One region of the Vibrio gallaecicus genome, then DNA from elsewhere that is predicted to be linked to it. Evidence: predicted binding sites of a transcription regulator. Region 1 holds the regulator's gene; the other holds the start of a gene.
The links. Region 1 encodes CRP, which controls carbon source genes, mostly activating them, when cyclic AMP is high. Its sites were predicted from a motif close to TGTGANNNNNNTCACA; they were not measured.
Positions count from the first base shown of each region.

Region 2: a site for CRP is predicted at 1,726-1,741, ahead of rppH (RNA pyrophosphohydrolase). Genes of this name have one in related genera too.

Region 1 is NZ_AP025490.1:2,971,488-2,976,144, forward strand. It holds gene OCU78_RS13055 (YheU family protein) at 1-194, shown strand, start outside; gene OCU78_RS13060 (phosphoribulokinase) at 341-1,210, shown strand; gene crp (cAMP-activated global transcriptional regulator CRP) at 1,452-2,084, shown strand; gene OCU78_RS13070 (DUF1338 domain-containing protein) at 2,313-3,104, opposite strand; gene astD (succinylglutamate-semialdehyde dehydrogenase) at 3,305-4,657, opposite strand, start outside.
Region 2 is NZ_AP025490.1:588,412-593,068, forward strand. It holds gene OCU78_RS02595 (DUF1127 domain-containing protein) at 1-62, shown strand, start outside; gene OCU78_RS02600 (DUF6482 family protein) at 263-574, shown strand; gene mutH (DNA mismatch repair endonuclease MutH) at 615-1,280, opposite strand; gene rppH (RNA pyrophosphohydrolase) at 1,892-2,410, shown strand; gene ptsP (phosphoenolpyruvate--protein phosphotransferase) at 2,413-4,657, shown strand, end outside.

The DNA of each region.
Region 1 (4,657 bases):
ACATTGCACCTGAAACATTAGAAAACCTCGTTAAGGAGTTTGTGCTTCGTGAAGGTACTGATTACGGGGATGTTGAAATTTCTCTACAAAATAAAATTGACCAAGTAAAAAACCAACTGAAGACAGGCGATGCCAATATCGTCTTTTCTGAGTTGCACGAAACTGTTGATATTCAGCTACGTCATACAATGTGAAGTTGAGTTTAAGCAATGAATGGAATCAAAGAACAACAATAAGTAGAGTAACCGTATGGCAGGGAGCTATGCTGCGCTAGCCAGTGAGCCATGTTATAGTGAAAGCGATTGCTAACAAGTAAGTTACTACAAAGACAAGGGTTGTCATGTCCGCTAAACATCCAATTATCGCAGTAACGGGTTCATCAGGAGCCGGTACAACTACAACTTCCGAAGCCTTTAGAAAAATGTTCAATATGATGGACGTAAAGGCAGCATGGGTAGAAGGCGATAGCTTTCACCGCTTCACTCGCCCAGAAATGGATGTAGAGATCCGTAAAGCACGCGAACAAGGAAAGCACATCAGTTACTTTGGCCCACAAGCCAACGACTTTGGAGCACTGGCTGAGTTTTTCCGTAAATATGGTAATGAAGGTACAGGGCAAGTACGCCGCTACCTTCATACTTTTGATGAAGCCGTTCCATATAATCAAATGCCAGGCACTTTCACGCCTTGGCAGGATATTCCTGAAAACTCGGATGTGATGTTCTATGAAGGACTACACGGTGGTGTTGTGGATGGCGACATTAATGCCTCACAACATGTCGATTTATTGATTGGCATGGTACCCATCGTAAACTTAGAGTGGATTCAAAAGTTCGTCCGAGATACTCGCGACCGAGGGCATTCTCGTGAAGCGGTAATGGACTCCATTGTTCGTTCAATGGACGACTATTTGAATTACATTACACCACAATTTTCACGTACTCATATCAACTTCCAACGTGTTCCGACAGTCGATACATCAAACCCTCTGAACGCAAAAGGAATCCCTAGTTTAGATGAAAGCTTCGTAGTCATTCGATTGCGTGGCATTAAAAATGTCGATTTCCCATACCTTTTAGCAATGATTGATGGCTCATTTATGTCGCGACATAATACGCTAGTCGTGCCAGGCGGGAAGATGAGCTTTGCTATGGAGCTCATTGTTAGACCTATCCTTCAACAGCTGATTGAAACTGGAAAAATAGGTTAACAGAACGTCATTTTATCAGGTTACTTTTCATACCGTGATCATGTGCACAATTTTGCGTAAAAAATCGCAGCTTGGTCACGATTAAAATCAAGAAATAGTGACTGAAAAAGGATACTATTTTAGTCCGAAACAAAAGATAGCTTGCAGCACTGAAAAAGTGCTCTTACCCTAAAGCCTAATTTAGGCTTAGCTAATTAATACGGAAAGCAGCAAGCATACCCTGCAGAGGAAGTGAGATATTATGGTTCTAGGTAAACCTCAAACCGATCCAACATTAGAATGGTTTCTGTCACATTGTCATATTCATAAGTACCCTTCTAAAAGCACGCTAATTCACGCTGGTGAAAAAGCGGAAACCTTGTACTACATCGTAAAAGGTTCTGTTGCGGTTCTAATCAAAGATGAAGAAGGTAAGGAGATGATTCTTTCTTACCTAAACCAAGGTGACTTTATTGGTGAGCTTGGTCTATTTGAAGAAGACCAAGAGCGTACTGCTTGGGTTCGTGCTAAATCTCCTTGTGAAGTGGCTGAAATTTCATTTAAGAAATTCCGTCAACTTATCCAAGTGAACCCAGACATCTTAATGCGTCTATCATCTCAAATGGCTAATCGTCTACAAGTGACTAGCCAAAAAGTAGGTGACTTAGCTTTCCTTGACGTGACTGGTCGTATCGCTCAAACGCTACTAAACCTAGCTAAACAGCCAGATGCAATGACTCACCCAGACGGCATGCAAATCAAGATCACTCGTCAAGAGATCGGTCAGATTGTTGGCTGTTCACGTGAGACTGTTGGTCGTATCTTGAAGATGCTAGAAGAGCAGAACTTAATTTCAGCTCACGGTAAGACTATCGTTGTTTACGGTACTCGCTAATTTTTAATCGCTCTAGCTAGCAATTAAAAGCCGAGACAAATATTAAAGCCACCAGCTGCAAAGTTGGTGGCTTTTTCTTTTCTAGGCTCTAGGTTCTAGGTTCTAGGTTCTAGGTTCTAGGTTCTAGGTTCTAGGTTCTAGGTTCTAGGTTCTAGGTTCTAGGTTCTAGGTTCTAGGTTCTAGGTTCTAGGGCTTAGTAATGAAAGCCTCTAGAGAACACAAGTTAGATTAGCTATCTGTACTTTCAAAAATCTTATCGGCAGAAGCCGCAACAAAACCAGTATAGATTTCCCCATTTGCCATCACGTAGCGCTTAGCAAATTCGTAAAAGCCACCCGGGATCATTTCGACACCTTCGGTGAAAGTAACCGCGACTTTATCCGCCATCGTTGAAGATTGTTCAAGAAGCACTTCAGGTGATCCTTTTACTTCTCCACCAGCACTATTGATAGTAAAACCTTCATCTCTCAAGTAGTCATTCACAGACTGAACTTCATCAAACTTATTCAGTTGATTCACACTTACTGTGAAATGGTTTGCCCCATAACCATGTGCCGCAAGCCAAGAAGCGTACTCACTTTCTTTTGCCAACACTTGGAAATCCACAAAGCTTAAATCCCATAGTCGCCCACCAAATAGGAACTCATGACCTTTTAGCTTATTGGTGTCCAATTGCTTCACAAGCTTAGCAACGATTGTTTGTAACTCCGCTGAACACTCTTCAACTTTAAGTTCACTAATGAACACTTTTGGTTGATTTGGATCTGGGTGTTCAAAATGCTTCGCGACTAATTTTTTACTTTCGAAAAGATAATCACCACAAGCTTGATAGCCTAGATCTATAAATGGTTTGGCTAGAGTATCAATGCCAAGCGGGGCTACGTTGAAAGTTCGCAGTGCAATATGGTCGTTGATCAACGCTTCGTCTTCTTTCAACAGCTGCTGAACTTGAGCTGCTGAAGGGCATAAACGTTGAATATAATCGTTCCATAATGAGCTGAATAATAGATCGGGCGTCATGGTGACTCCTTGTCGAGGGTACTAGCAAGCTAGAGATATTGGATTAAGAAGATAAGCTACCGCTTATGCCGCAGCCATTTTGCAATCATTGTCACTGGCAGAAGCTTTCCATGAATAAGCAATCACCAGAGTTTTTATTATTATGACTAGCCTTACATCGAGATAAGGCTAGTATTTAAGCTTTATATTCAGTGATTTATTTAAAGTTCAATACCTGGGCTAAATGTCGCGGGCAGCAATGTCTCTCCACCTTCCATTGAAGCCATTGGATAAGCACAGTAATCCGCAGCGTAGTAAGCACTTGGTCGTAAGTTACCCGACGCACCAGGTCCACCAAATGGTGCATCACCACTTGCCCCTGTCAGTTGTCGGTTACGGTTTACAATACCTGCACGGATATGATCCACGAAATATTCCCATTCAGAGTCATCCGTTGAAACAAGACCTGCAGATAAGCCAAAACGAGTATCGTTAGCTAGGTTTACGGCCTCTTCCAATGATTGGTAACGCACAACTTGTAGAAGTGGTCCAAAATATTCCTCATCAGGCAACTCAGCAATGTTTGTTGCATCGATAATACCAGGAGTCACAAATGCAGCTTCAAGCCCTTTAGCTTCTACTAGGCTAACGCCTCCAAGAGACTGAAGGTTTGCTTGAGCATCAAGAATAAACTTCGCAGCCGCTTCTGAAATTTGTGGTCCCATGAAAGGTGCTGGTTCTGCAAAAGGTTGATCGACACGAATCTTCTGAGTCGCGGCTACCAATTTATTAATGAGTAAGTCGCCCTTCTCTCCCACTGGTACATATAAGCGACGAGCACAAGTACAGCGTTGACCCGCACTAATAAACGCAGATTGAATAATGGTATAAACCGTCGCGTCGACATCTCCATATTGGTCAGAGATAACCATAGGGTTGTTGCCGCCCATTTCAAGCGCCAGCATTTTACCCGGCTGACCTGCAAATTGACGATGTAGGATATGACCGGTATTTGCACTACCCGTAAATAGCACCCCATCTAAGCCTTTTGAGTCAGCTAATGCGATACCTGTTTCTTTAGCGCCTTGCACAAGGTTAATGACACCTGCAGGTAAGCCCGCCTCTTGCCATAACTTCATAGCAAACTCACCCGTCCAAGGCGTCTGCTCTGAAGGTTTGAATACCACGGTATTACCCGATAGCAATGCTGGAACAATATGACCGTTAGGCAAGTGACCAGGGAAGTTATAAGGACCGAAGACAGCCATTACACCCAATGGGCGGTGACGAAGTACAATTTGGTTGCCAGCAGCTTCACGAGAAGCTTCACCTGTACGTTCATGATATGCACGAATTGAAATGGCAATCTTACCTGCCATTGCACCTGCTTCAGTACGAGTCTCCCAAATTGGTTTGCCCGTTTCTTTTGCAATAATCTGTGCAATTTCTTCACTGTTTTCTTTCACTTTTTCAGCGAAAGCCAAAACAATAGCTTCACGCTCAGCAAAACTTAATTTCTTCCAACCTACAAATGCGTTACGCGCCGCGCTAACTGCTGATTCCACTTGAGCTGG
Region 2 (4,657 bases), 910 kb from region 1:
TAACTATTGAGCGTCGAGTTCGTCATCTACGCCGAGTTTTAAGTGCACGAATACCAACGTAATATATGGGGTTGAGATACCTTCAGCCCCTAAATTGTATTGTGAGATATTTATTATGGTGTCGGGATTATTAGAGTGATCTTGAATGAATATCAAATTGAAAAGAGAAGTGGTTACTCACTTCTCTTTTTACGTTTCAAATGTATTTTTTAGCAAAGTAAATGACTTCAACTAAGCTTGAATAGAGCAGTGGAGGTGAATCATGCAAAAACATCAATTAGACATGTGGTTACACGGGCATCACAAGGAGTCTTATCAACCACCTAAAGTGTATGTGATTGGGTGTTCGGATGTGACTGAATACTTATTGGCAGTTGAATATAAGCATAAACTTGAACCAGTAAAAAAAGGCGGGGAGCCGCTACATTTCGGATCTTTGGATCAAGTAAAAGAAGAACTAGTGCGATTGGGTATAGAGAAAGCGTATTTACGATTACACAATACGTACGATGAGTTCGGCTCTACACCAAGCCAGCCCTATTGTGATATAGAGCTGTCATTAACTACGCATTAATTAAAAAAACCTTCAGATATATAGATTAAAGGCTAAATAATTATAGGTAATGTGCCGTTAAAATTTGATGAGTAAATTGCGTTCTTAAATAGAAGCCTCTTGGCTTAGTTTTTATTGGTTTTCCATTTATGCCATAAGCTTCTGTGAGAACTCGGCTATTGGCTGCTTTTGGACGTAAGTGCAGAGCCTCTCCGTGCCGGGCGGTGATTTGCTGTATGTTACCGAGCACTATAACTTCCATTAGCTCTTCCCAGTCTCTTCTTAACACGTCCTCTTCTTCAGAGCTTGGTGTCCAAAGCAAAGGCGATCCAACTCTTCTATCCGCTAAAGGAATTTCTCTTTCTCCTTCAACTGGTATCCACAGCACTTTAGATAACTTATTTCGCACATGGCTGGTTTCCCAAGTTAAACCTTGTACACCGATTAGTGGAGCAACACAGACAAAAGTTGTCTCTAGTGGCTTTCCGCTATAACTGATAGGAATGCTTTTTAATTCGATCCCTAAGTTAACAAAATCTTGTTGAGGTTTACTGCCGGCGAGCGCTCCTAAATGCCATTCAAGTAACTGCCCAACCCAACCTTTATCTCGTTTAAGATCTGGTGGTACATCCATCTTGGCTTCGTTGGCTAACTCTTGAAATGACAATCCAGCAATAGCATTGGCTCTTTCTAGTAATTCTTCTTGGGTTTTAGGTTCTGGTTTCATAATAAAGAGGCAATATAAAAAATGAATTTTATCAGAAGTTATTGGAAATGATTACCGGTTAATAAACGATCTTGCTGTGCATCCTTTGATCAAAATTAAGGTTATCCACAGATTAGTTACGTAAAAATAAAAATAATTGTGATCTGTATAAATAAACAGGCATTTTAAGATGAATGAATACTTGCTATATCAAGAGTAAAATGAAGCTTTTAGTGTGCTGTGTGGATAAAGGTCACATTGGTTGATCTTTGACCGATTGTTTTTCTGTAAAGATCCTTCCGATTTTGTTTTAATTTTATTTTTTACTTTTAATTTAACTTGTTGATTTTTAATTGTTATATTTTAAAAGTTAAAATGCTCAATAACTTTTCAATCTATATGAAGATTATTGATAGCCAATTATTGTTAATTCTTCACATAGTTATTCACAGAAAAGGTGAATAAATGTGGTCTATGTCTCACTCTTATGTGGGTAACTTAAATTTGAACAAAAGTTATCCAGAATTAAGAATAAAATCATAAATATCGGTTTAATCACATCACTAAGTTTGCTCCGCTTGGGGATATGTGGAAAAATCAATGTAATTAAAAATTTAGATAGAGGTTGGCCAGTGATAGATGGCGATGGTTACCGATTAAACGTTGGTATTGTAATCTGTAACAACCATGGTCAGGTCTTCTGGGCTAAACGGTACGGGCAACATTCTTGGCAGTTTCCCCAAGGGGGGATTGATGAAGGTGAAACTCCAGAGCAGGCAATGTTCCGAGAGTTATATGAAGAAGTTGGTCTAACAAAAAAGGATGTGAAAATCGTTGCGACTAGTCGTCATTGGTTACGCTATAAGCTACCCAAACGCTTAGTTCGATGGGATTCAAAACCTGTCTGTATTGGACAAAAACAGAAGTGGTTTCTTCTACGACTAGATTGCGATGAATCTCGTATTAATATGCAGCGTGGAAGTACACCTGAATTTGATGGTTGGCGCTGGGTAAGCTATTGGTACCCAGTAAGACAAGTCGTTTCTTTTAAGCGAGATGTGTATCGTCGAGCAATGAAAGAATTCGCATCTTTAGCAATGCCGTTTAAAGAGCGAAAGACAAAAGGAAAACGTAAACAACGTAGAGGGTAAGCATGCTCAGTCAACTAAGGGACATAGTTGAACAAGTTTCAAGGGTTGAAGATGTTTATACTGCCCTTGATATTTTAGTAAAAGAGACATGCAGCGCGATGCAGACTGAATGCTGCACCGTGTACCTTGCTAACGATGAAATGCAGCGCCTTGAGTTGATGGCAACTCAAGGTCTGAATTTTAAAACTGACAGTATTCATATTAATTTTTCGGAAGGTTTAGTTGGTCTTGTTAAGCGCAGTGCTGAACCTATTAACCTTGCCGAAGTCTCAAATCATCCTGCTTATAAGTTTTTCCCTGAATTAGGTGAAGATGTTTATCACTCTTTTTTAGGCACTCCAATTATCTATCGCAAGCAAGTGCTTGGCGTACTGGTTATTCAACAAAAGTCACCCCGTTTATTCAGTGAAATGGAAGAATCTTTCCTTGTCACTCTTTCTGCCCAGCTAGCAGTGATTGTTGCCCATGCACAAACGCAAGGTTTATGGCGTTTAGAGCAACAGCAGCGTTTATCAAGCAAAGGTATCGCAGCTTCTTCGGGTGTAGCAATTGGCGATCTTTGGTGGGACAACACTCAACCTGAACTGACTGACGTCTATCCGGCCTCTACGCTTAATATTGAAAAAGAGCATGAGCAGTTGGTAGTGGCTATTGAAAATGCGCTGAGTGATTTTAGGCGTATGAGAAAGCGTTTAGATAGTGATATTAATAAAGATGCTTTGGCGATCTTTGATTTATTTACTCACTTACTGAACGATCCAATGCTTCGTAAAGATCTGAAATCTCAGATTCAAAAAGGTGATAGGGCGGATTGGGCACTAAGGCAAGTCGTTGAAAGTTATTCAAACCGCTTCGCTAGAATGTCGGATGTGTACCTAAGAGAACGTGCTCAAGATATTCGCGAATTAGGACAAAGGTTACTCTACTTTCTCCATAATACTGAATATGAACAGCGTTCTTTAGAAAAGCCGATAATTTTAGTCGTTCGAGAGTTAACCGCTTCTGTTTTAGCTTCTATCCCTAAAGGGAAGTTATTAGCAGTGGTTTCTCTTGAAGGGGCAGCAAACTCTCATGCTGCTATTTTGTCTCGTGCTTTAGGCGTACCAGCAGTCATGGGGCTGAGCCTGAACCTCGAACAAATAAATGGTAAGCAAGCCATTGTTGACGGTTACAGCGGTGAAGTGTTCATTGAACCTGATAGTAACTTACTGAGTGAATATGGTGAGTTAGTGTTAGAGGAGAGTGAGCTCTCTTCAATGGTCAATCAAGAGCTGTTTAAACCGGCACTGACACAAGACGGCAGGCATGTTGATATTTTGTTGAATGCGGGGCTGAGTGCTGATACCAACATTGCACTTAATCAAGGTGTTGATGGCGTTGGCTTGTATCGAACTGAAATCTCTTTTCTTTTACAGCAGCGCTTCCCTTCAGAAGATGAGCAAGTGAAGCAGTATTGTTCAGTCTTGGAGAGCTACCCGAATAAACAAGTGGTTATGAGAACGCTTGATATTGGTGGAGATAAAGCCTTGCCGTATTTTCCAATTGAGGAAGATAACCCATTCTTAGGCTGGCGTGGGATTCGTTTTACACTCGATCATCCCGATATTTTTATCATTCAATTACGCGCAATGCTTAGAGCAAGCTGTGACAGTCAGAATTTAAGTATTTTACTTCCGATGATCTCTGGTGCACAGGAACTTGATGATGCCATCAAACTTATTGAACAAGCTTATGATGAAGTGAGTTTGTTGGATAGCCGAGTGAGAATGCCGCGTATAGGGATTATGCTGGAAGTGCCTTCAATCGTGTATTTACTGCCTCTTATTGCTAATAAAGTGGATTTTGTATCAGTTGGCACCAACGATTTAACTCAATATTTATTAGCCGTAGACCGGAACAATTCACGTGTAGCGAGTGTCTATGAATCTATGCACCCTGCAGTGATTATGGCTTTGAAACAAATACACGATACTTGTAAACAACATTCATTACCTGTCTGTATATGTGGTGAGCTTGCAGGGGACCCGATGGGAGCCTTGTTATTAGTTGGGTTAGGGTATGACACCCTAAGTATGAACACCTCTAATGTTGCAAGAACTAAGTATTTGATTCGCCAATCTACGCATCAAGAGCTACAAGATTTGGCGAATAAAGCATTATCACAGCCCTACGGAAGTAGCATCTATAGTATGATGTTACGTTATTTTGAAGAACGAGAGTTTACTGGCTTTATTCGAGCGGGTAAGA